Regions from separate parts of the Roseateles aquae genome, predicted to be linked through region 3. Evidence: predicted binding sites of a transcription regulator. Region 3 holds the regulator's gene; each other region holds the start of a gene.

Region 1 (3,271 bases), on a different contig from region 3:
GCATCGAGCAGTTCGTCGAGTTCATGGCTGGCGTCCACCCAGCTCCAGGCGGCGCCCAACAGCCAGGCGCCGACCAGCGTCGAGAGGATCAGCCACAAGAGGCGGCGCTGCAGCGAAGGTGGACTCCGGCGCATCAAACCTCCGGCGCTGGCAGCGGCAGCAGATAGCCAACCCCGCGCACGGTCTTGATCAGCGCGGCGCCCAACTTGCGACGCAGGTGGTGGACATGGACCTCGATCGCATTGCTGTCCAGCTCCTTGCCCCAGCTGTAGAGCTGCTGCTCCAGCTGATCGCGCGTCATCACCCGTCCGGCATTGAGCATCAACAGCTGCAGCAGATCGAACTCGCGCGCCGCCAGCGGCACCTCGAGGCCCTGCTGGCGCACCCGGCGCCCCGCAGGATCCAGCTCCACATCGCCGATGCACAGCCGCTCCTGTGGCTGACCGTGGGCACGCCGCACCAGTGCACGCAGACGCGCCGCCAGCTCATCGATGTCGACCGGCTTGAGCACATAGTCGTCGGCGCCCCGATCGAGGCCGCGGATGCGATCCGCAATGGCGTCCCGCGCCGTCAGCACCAGGATGGGCAGCCGCTGCCCGGCCCGGCGTACATCAGCCAGCACGTCGATGCCGTCGCGCCGCGGCAGACCCAGGTCCAGCACGGCCGCGGCATAGGGCTCGCTGCACAGCTCGCGCTGCGCCGCCAGGCCGTCGCGCACCCAGTCGACCTGGAAGCCCAGCTGGCGCAGCCCGGCCTGCAGGCCCGCCCCCAGCTGGGCATCGTCTTCAGCCAGCAAGATGCGCATGGGCAGCTCGCTCCTCAATCGTCGTCGTCATGCTCGCCATGTTCGCCCCGCTGCTCATGCCGCTCGCCATCCCCGGCCAGGCCAAAGGCCTGACCCTCAGTCTGCCACTGCAGCACCCAGAAGCCGATCAGCAGGCTCAGCATCAACACCGCCCACGGGGCCCGCGGCGCGCGGATCGCCTCTCCAGCTGCGCCGCGCTTGCGGCCGCTGAACATCGCGGTAACGAGGTTCTCGCGGTGCAGCACGCTGCTGAGCACAACCGCCGCCACATGGATCAGCACCAGGCCCAGCATCGCCGCCGCCAGCGCCTCATGCAGCTCTTCAAGCGCGTGGCTGCCGCCCAGCCGCAGCGCGTGGCCGCTGAGCCCGATCAGCAGGCCCAGGCCCAGCAGACCCAGCACGGCCAGTGCCCCGGCAGGATTGTGGCCGGTATGGTGCTCGGGCCGCCCGCTCAGCAGCGAACGCAGATAACGCAGCACGGCACTCGGCCCGCGCACAAACTGGCTGAAGCGCGCATGACGGCTGCCGAACAGCCCCCACAGCACCCGGAACAGCACCAGGCCAAGAAATCCGTAGCCCAGGCTCAGATGCAGCCACTGCCAGCGTTCCTGCTCTGCCGTCAGATAGGCACCGGCAAAGCTCAAGGCCATCAGCCAGTGGCCGATGCGCACTGGCAAGTCCCAAACCAGCACCCGCTGGCTCCCCGCCGCCGGCTCGGGCGGGCTGTCCGGCTTGATCGTCTGTGTCGTTGCTTGCGTCATCATCGGCTCCTTGGCTGTCATGCTGCCTATGGTCGGGCGCCGCGCTTATCGAAGTCTTAAGGACGGCCGCGCTGCGGCGCTTGACCCGTATCAATCCCCCTGCCGGGGAATCGCCGACACTGACACCTCATCCAGGGAGAAGATACGCACGTGAGCAGCGACGCCGATTCAAGCCGTGCCCCGCCTGAGGGCTTGAGCAGCGCCACGGCCCATCAGGCCCTGCAAGCGCACGGCGCCAATGAACTGCCGCAGGGGCGGCAGGTCGGCGCCTGGCAGCTGCTGCTGCAGGTGCTGCGCGAACCGATGCTGCTCCTGCTGCTGGCCTGTGGCGCGGTCTATCTGATGATCGGTGCCCGGCACGAGGCGTTGATGCTGCTGTTCTTCGTGGTCGTGGTGATCGCCTTGAGCTATGTGCAGCAGCGGCGCAGCTCGCGCTCGCTGGCGGCGCTGCGCGAGCTGTCCAGCCCCCGCGCCCAAGTCTTGCGCGACGGCCGCTGGCAGGCACTGCCCAGCCGCGAACTCGTGCCCGGCGATCTGGTGCAGATCGCCGAAGGCGGGCGCGTGCCGGCCGATCTGCAGCTGCTCGGCACGGCCAGCGTCAGCCTGGATGAATCGATGCTGACCGGTGAGTCGGTGGCGGTCCACAAATCGGCGCCGGCGCAGGTTTTTTCCGGCACGCTGGTGACGGCCGGCCTCTGCCAGGCGCGGGTAATGGCCACCGGCCCGAACAGCGCGCTGGGCCGTATCGGCGCCAGCCTGCAAGCGCTGCCCGACGCGCCAACGCCGATCGAGCGCGAGACTGCCCGGGTGGTGCGCCGCGTCGCCAGCATCGGCCTGGCACTGGCGGCCCTGCTCACGCTGACCCATGGCTTGGCCAATGGCGACTGGCTGCACGGCCTGCTGGCCGGGCTGACGCTCGCCATGGCCATCCTGCCCGAGGAGCTGCCGGTGGTGCTGACGCTGTTCTTCAGCCTGGGCGCCTGGCGGCTGGCGCGTGAGCGCGTGCTGGTGCGCCAGCTGCCGGCCGTCGAGATGCTGGGCGCGGCCAGCGTGCTCTGCGTCGACAAGACCGGCACGCTGACCGTCAACCAGATGCAGCTGCAGCGGCTGTGGAGCGAGCAGGCCGCCTACCGGCGCGATCAAGCCACCGCCCTGCCGGACAGCCTGCACGAGCTCTTGGAATACGCGGTGCTGGCCAGCCACCGCCAGGCCTTCGACCCGATGGAGCAGGCGCTGCGCGGCGCCGCACAGGACTGGCTGGCCGGCACCGAGCATCTGCACGCCGATTGGCAGCTGGTCGAGGACTACCCGCTGTCGCCCGCGCTGCTGGCGATGTCGCGCGTCTGGCGCTCGCCGGACCAGCGCTCGCTGCTGATCGCCGCCAAGGGCGCGCCGGAAGCGATCTTTGATCTCTGCCATCTCGATGCCACGCGGATCGAGACGCTGAACCAGCAGGTCAGCCTACTGGCTGCCGATGGCTTGCGTGTGCTGGGCGTGGCGCGGGCGCAGTTCGCAGCGGCCGACGAAGCGCTACCGCCCATCCAGCATGATTTCGATTTCGAATTCCTCGGTCTCGTCGCGCTGGCCGACCCAGTACGCGCCGATGTGCCCGAGGCCATCGCCGCCTGTCGCGCCGCCGGGCTGCGGGTGATGATGATCACCGGCGACCACCCGGCCACGGCGCTGGCGATCGCGCGCCAGATCG
Region 2 (3,271 bases), on a different contig from region 3:
TGGGCTATGACGCCCATGTTGCCGCCCTGCCCGATCTGCCCGGCATGCGTGAACAGGCCTGGCGCGAGTCTCAAGCCCGCTACCAGGCTGCCTGGGCGCTGGCCGAGCAGCTGCTGGGCCCGCAGCAGCGCGGCGCGCTGACGCTGAACACCGCCGGCTCGCCGACCTTCCGACTGCACGATGGCAAAGGCGTGGCCAATGAGGTCTCGGTCGGTTCGGCGGCGCTCTTGCCGCTGGATTTCGACAAGCCGCTGCTGGCCGATCTTCGCCCGGCCGCCTTCATCGCTACGCCGGTGCTGAAGGCCTGGCCACGCTTCCGCCTGCCAGAGGGCGCGACCTGGCTGAGCCAGATCGCCCAGAGCTGGGACCGCAACCAGGCCCGCGGCTACGCGATTCACGGCGGCCACTGGCTGGCCGAGCCGGCTTCGCCGCCAGGGCTCGTGCCCAGCGGCCTGTACGGCGCGTCAAGCAATCAGCAGGTGATGGTCAGTTCGGAGCGGGTGCTGCTGCAGCCGGACGATCTGGTCTTCCTGCGCCCGCGCCAGAGCGAAGCACTGCTGCTGCAGTTCGGTGATCTGCTGGTCTGGGATGGGGAACGAATCAGTGCCAGCTGGCCGGTGCTGCCGGCCTCGGCCTGACAACTGCTCAGCGCACCAGAAGTGCCAAAGGTCACCCCCCGTCACGGTGTGGGCCGGATGCCGCACCGGGCACTGGTTAACCCTTAATCGTTAACTAGAATGCGTCCATCCCGCACCCCACGGTGCCGGAGTGCGAGGCGCCACCCCTGGCAGCCTTAAAACACAACAGATCACAGAGGGATCACACATGAAGAAACTGATGGCTCTGGCCATGGCCGCTGCATTGGCCGCTCCCGCTTTCGCCGGCGACTACTATGCTGGCGCCGACATCGGCCGCAATCGTTTCAGTGACGCAGACGTCAGCATCAATCGCACCGGCATCGCCCTGTTCGGCGGCTACAAGCTGAACGAAACCGTCGCCTTCGAAGCCGGCTACCGCTCGCTGGTCAATGACGACTATCGCGACAAGACCAGCTCGGTGAACATCAAGCTGTACGCCTTGCAGCTGTCGGCCGTGTTCTCGGCCCCCGTTGCCACCGACTTCGCCATTTATGGTCGTCTGGGCCTGAACAATATTCGCGGCTCGATCAGCGGCACCGACGAAGGCGACAAGTTCGACCTGTCCGGCAACCGCACCAAGGCCCTGTTCGGCTTCGGTGGCAGCTATGCCTTCAGCAAGGACGTGGCTCTGCGCGTGGAATTCCAGAAGCCGATCAAGGAAGTCAGCGTGCTGTCCGCTGGCGTCCAGTTCAACTTCTGATTGTCAACGCCGGCCCATCGGGTCAGCCCACGACAAGGAAACGGCCCCTCGGGGCCGTTTTTTCATGCTCGCTTGACCGAGATTGGCTCACTTGACGACAAACACCGGCACCTTGGACAGTGTCAGCACCTTTTGTGCGACGCTGCCGAGCAGCACTGCGTCGAGCCCGCGCCGGCCGTGCGAGCCGATGACGATCAGATCGGCAGCGCAGGCCTGAGCGTGTTCGACGATGGAGACTGCCGGCCCATGCTCGCGCAGCACATGGCTGGCAAAACCGACACCGGCCGCACTGGCCAGCGCCTCGGCCGCCTTGATGCCGATGCTGGCGCCCTCCTCCGCTGCCTCCAGGTAGTAGGCCAAGGCTTCGCCGCCGCCCTCGGGGAAGCTGACAAAAGGCACCGGATCGATGACGCTGACGATCTCCAGTTGCGCGCCGTAGCGCCTGGCGAGATCAACCGCAACCGCGGCCGCACGAGCCGCGGTGGTCGAACCATCGGTGGGCAGGAGAATGCGTTTGAACATGCTGAGTCCCTCCAAGATGTGCTGATGCTGCAGTCATAGCCTGGACCCCGGCTTGCCCTGCGTCAAGTTCAGCCGCGGGATGGATGCAAAAGGCGCGCTTTTTTGGTCCACCGCCCGCTGTGCCGGCTTGGCACAATCAGTCTTGTAGCACTACGCCCTCCATGCATCCGGAACGCCCCAGCCTGCTCAATGCCTTGCGCTTCGGCAATGCCGTGGAACGGCTGTCTGTGCTCGGCCCCTTTCTTGCGCTTGGCCTGGTGCTACTGCTGCTATGGACCCTGGTCGGCTGGTTCACGCTGCGCTTCCCCGACGATCTGATCGCCGATGAAGAGCGCGAGCTGGCTGCCTCAGCCGCCATCCTCAGCCGCGAAAGCGAAGCCGTGCTGCGCGATGGCGAAAACGCACTGCGCAGTCTGGACCTGCTGCTGCTGACGCGTAGCAGCGACGGCACCACCGACGATGCCAGTCTGGCCCTGCTGGCCGACAGCCTGCGCGACAGCTCGCGCGGCCTGGTCGATGTGATGCTGGGCACGCCTTCGGGCAGCCTGTATCGCCTGCCCTCGCGCGGCCACGCGCCATTCGCGAATGTCGGCGCCCATGCTTTTGTCGGCGAGCTGCATGCCCGGTCGGCAGCGCGACTGATCGTCGGCGCACCGCTACGGCTGCGGCCGCAAGGGCGCAGCGTGATCCCTTTGGCCATGCGACTTTCTGCCCAGGTCGGCGAGTTCAGCATGGCCGTGGCGCTGATCGATCCCGAAACCCTGACCCACCAGCAGGAGTTGCGCCTGCGCAGCGCGACCGAGGCCTTCTCGCTGTTGCGCAATGACGGGCTGGGCATTCTGCGCACACCGGCAGGCGGCGACTTCAGTGGGCGCAATCTGTTCGACGGCAATCCGGCGCGGCGTGAGCGTTTCGCGGGCCAGTCGGGCAGTTTTGTTGACGAGAAGGGCCCGGTTGATGCTCAGCCGCGCATCGTCGCCTATCAAAGCCTGCAGCATTTCCCGCTGAAGCTGGTCGCTTCGCAGAGCCTGGATCAGGTGCTGGGTGGCCATCTGCAGCAGCGCCGCGCCGTGCTGTGGTTCAGCGCCATCGTCAGCATCGTGGCCTTGGCGATCACCGTCTGGCTGGTGCGGCTGCAGCGGCGAGTGCATCTGCGCGAGGCCGAGCAGCGCGCCACCAACGACGCCCTGCCGCTGGGCATGTTCCGCTGCGATCTGCAAGGTCGGGTCGTCCATGCCAACGCCACTTACCTGAAAATGCACGGGCTCAGCGCCGATCAGCTGGCCTGGGGCTGGCTCGGCCTCTTACCTCCGGAGCGGCGTGAAGAGACCAGGCGCCAGTGGTGTGAACACATTGCTCGCGGCGACGCCATCCGAGCGGTGCGGCGACTGCAGCTAGCCGACGGTAGCAG
Region 3 (3,271 bases):
TGGCTTCCGGCTCGACGACGACCAGACCGGTCTCGGCCAGCGAGGCGAGCTGCTCCAACTCAGCCTTGAAGTAGTCGCGCACCTTGATCAGATGGGCCAGCTCGATCGATTCGAACTCCACCCGCCCCTGGCACATCAGCGCCATGATCATGGCCCGGCGCACTAGATCGTCACGGCTCAGCGCCAGGCCGCGCACGATGGGTAATTGCCCCTGGCGCAGCGTGTCGTAATACTCCGGCAGCTCCTTGGCGTTCTGGCTGTAGGTGGCGCCAACACGGCCAATGGCCGAGACGCCCAGGCCGATCAGGTCGCAATCCGCATGGGTGCTGTAGCCCTGGAAGTTGCGATGCAGCCGCCCCTGGCGCTTGGCGACCGACAGCGAATCGGTCGGCAGCGCGAAGTGGTCCATGCCGATATAGGTGTAGCCGTGGCCAAGGAAACCGCTGATGGCGCCAGACAGCATGCGCACCTTGTCGCCCGCGACCGGCAGCAATGCGGCGTCGATGCGGCGCTGCGGCTTGAAGCGCTGCGGCAGATGGGCATAGCCATAGAGCGCAATACGATCCGGCTTCAACGCTGCCACCTGGGCGATGGTGCGGGCGAACGATTCCGGGGTTTGCTGCGGCAGGCCGTAGATCAGGTCGACATTGGTCGACTCGAAGCCCAGCTCGCGCGACTGCGCCATCAAGGTGGCGACGCTCTCGAAGCTCTGAACACGGTGCACGGCTTTTTGCACCGCCGGATCGAAGTCCTGCACGCCAAAGCTCAAGCGGTTGAAACCCAGCTCGCGCAGATGACGCAGGCGCTGCTCGGTGACGGTGCGCGGATCCACCTCGATCGACACCTCGGCGCCGGGCGCCAGCTTGAATCGGGCGCGAATGTCCTGCATCAGCCGCGTCAGCTCGGCATCGCTGAGGAAGGTCGGCGAGCCGCCGCCCAGATGCAGCTGCGACACCGTCTGCGTGCGCTGCAGCTGCGCCACCGTCAGGTCCATCTCCATGACCAAAGCATCAAGATACTCGGCGGCCTTGTCGTGATGCTTGGTGATGACCTTGTTGCAGGCACAGTAGTAGCACACCGATTCGCAGAATGGAATGTGCACATAGACCGACAGTGGCGTGCCGCCACCCACCATGCCGCCCTCGGCGCGTTGCACCAGGGCCTGGCGGTACTGCTCGGCGGTGAAAGCCTCGACAAAGCGATCGGCGGTGGGATAAGAGGTGTAGCGCGGCCCAGAGACGTCGAAGCGACGCAAGACTTCCTCGGTGATGCCCGGCAGGCTGTCAGCGGTTTGAGATTCCATGTCGCCATGGTGCCAAGCCTGCGCGCGCGGGGTTTGACCCAGGTCAAGCTTGCTGGGCAAGCCCGGGTAAACAATGCCCCCAATTCTTGAGGATGGTCATGTTCAATTCCGATTCCCATCTGGCAAACGATGTGCAAAGCGGCAACGGCATTGGTGCAAAGAGCGCTGCCCAGCCCATAATGCGCCACATGAATGCCATCCCGCCGATCAAATCCGAGCCCTTCAAGGTCGCCTGCTCCAGCTGCAATTTGCGCGAGTTGTGTCTGCCCGTTGGACTGAACTCGGGCGACCTCGAACGTCTGGATCAGCTGGTGGCCACCCGCCGCAACGTCAACCGGGGCGATACGCTGTTCCGCAGCGGCGACTCGTTCCAATCGCTTTACGCCGTTCGCACCGGCTTTTTCAAGACCTGCATCTCGGCCGAAGACGGTCGCGATCAGGTCACCGGCTTTCAGATGGCGGGCGAACTGCTGGGTCTGGACGGCATCAGCAATGACCGCCACTCCTGCGATGCCGTCGCGCTGGAAGACTCGCAGGTCTGTGTGATTCCCTACGGTCAGTTGGAAGAGCTGTCGCGCGAGTTCACCGATCTGCAGCACCAGTTCCACAAGATCATGAGCCGTGAGATCGTCCGCGACCATGGCGTGATGCTGCTGCTGGGCTCAATGCGTGCCGAAGAACGACTGGCCGCCTTCTTGCTGAACCTCACTCAGCGCCTGCAGGCCCGCGGTTTCTCGGCCTCGGCCCTGGTGCTGCGCATGACACGTGAAGAAATCGGCAGCTATCTGGGCCTGAAGCTGGAAACGGTCAGCCGCACCTTCTCCAAGTTCCAGGACGAAGGGCTGTTGGAGGTCAAGCAGCGCCAGATCCGCATCATCGATCAGGCCGGCCTGCAAAAGCTGGTCAACAGCGCACACTGCTGATCGGCCACAGCCTGCGGGCTGAACAAAGACGAAACCCGCCTGTGGCGGGTTTCGTTTTAGGGCTGATCAGATGATGGCGCTCAGCGTGGCCAGCCTCGCGGATGGGCGTCATCCGGCGGCTCGGGCAAGGTGGCCAGCGCCAGCGTCAGGCTGGCCGCCAGGCTGATCAGGGCCCAGAAAATCAGGAAGCTCAGCGTGTAGATGGCCTGCCGGGACAAGTCCATCGGCTGCTGACCGAACCAGCTCAGATCACTGGGATCGATGACGGCAAACACCAGCGCCTCGGTCACGCCGGCCATCAGAAAGGCTGGCCACAGCACATACATGGCCCAACGTCCCAGGCCCGGACGTTCGGGAATGCGCTGGGAGGTCGGGGCCAGCATCACTGACCGCCCGTGGCCGCGTGATTGCGTGCCTTGACTGCCGGCTGCATGGCCGCACTCTGCTCGGTGACGCTGTCAGCCGAAAGCCGGTCGCTCTTTTCAATCACCGGATCGGGGAATTTCAGCGCCAGCGCGAGCGTGATGAAACTGGCCACGACGACCACCGACGGGCCACCCACAACCAGCCACATCATCTTCTCGCGCCACCAGGAGGCCTTGCGCTGGCCGTACTCTTGCTCGCTTTGCGTTGATGTCGGCATCTGCCTCTCCTATCGGGGAACCACAAAAGTTGATTTCTCGCGCAGCGCGCGGGCGGCATCACCCGCCTGCGCTTCGCGCTGAATATCGAAATGGATCTCATGCGCGCCGGCGCCCGCCTGGGCAGCAGCCTCGGGTGGCACGCGCAGCGCCAGCGACAACCAGCGTGCTTCGGCCGCTGCCACGGTGACTTCGACGGGCTGCGTCAGCTTCAAACCCGGCAGGCCAGTGGCCTGCACGGTGTAGCGCTGCGGCGTTTCCGTTGCGTTCATGATCTGCAGCCGGTAGACATTCTCGATGTAGCCATCATCGACCAGCCGAGCCAGTGAGGCGCGATCCCGGACCACATCAACCTTGAAGGGCATCCGGGTGGCAATGCTGACCAGCAAGGCCACACACACCAG

The links. Region 3 encodes FNR, which switches genes on or off when oxygen is low (the NO sensors DNR and NnrR bind a similar motif). Its sites were predicted from a motif close to TTGATNNNNATCAA; they were not measured.
Region 1: a site for FNR is predicted at 1,647-1,660, ahead of RQP53_RS15695 (cation-translocating P-type ATPase). Genes of this name have one in related genera too.
Region 2: a site for FNR is predicted at 1,913-1,926, ahead of RQP53_RS15430 (universal stress protein). Genes of this name have one in related genera too.

What each region holds. Positions count from the first base shown of each region.
Region 1 is NZ_JAVXZY010000006.1:204,685-207,955, forward strand. Features, by position in the region: gene RQP53_RS15680 (ATP-binding protein) at 1-134, opposite strand, end outside; gene RQP53_RS15685 (winged helix-turn-helix domain-containing protein) at 134-805, opposite strand; gene RQP53_RS15690 (cytochrome b/b6 domain-containing protein) at 820-1,566, opposite strand; gene RQP53_RS15695 (cation-translocating P-type ATPase) at 1,717-3,271, shown strand, end outside.
Region 2 is NZ_JAVXZY010000006.1:146,962-150,232, forward strand. Features, by position in the region: gene RQP53_RS15420 (alanine racemase) at 1-638, shown strand, start outside; gene RQP53_RS15425 (outer membrane beta-barrel protein) at 826-1,338, shown strand; gene RQP53_RS15430 (universal stress protein) at 1,426-1,860, opposite strand; gene RQP53_RS15435 (diguanylate cyclase domain-containing protein) at 2,022-3,271, shown strand, end outside.
Region 3 is NZ_JAVXZY010000002.1:584,348-587,618, forward strand. Features, by position in the region: gene hemN (oxygen-independent coproporphyrinogen III oxidase) at 1-1,303, opposite strand, end outside; gene fnr (fumarate/nitrate reduction transcriptional regulator Fnr) at 1,492-2,226, shown strand; gene RQP53_RS07810 (hypothetical protein) at 2,307-2,609, opposite strand; gene RQP53_RS07815 (hypothetical protein) at 2,609-2,869, opposite strand; gene ccoG (cytochrome c oxidase accessory protein CcoG) at 2,879-3,271, opposite strand, start outside.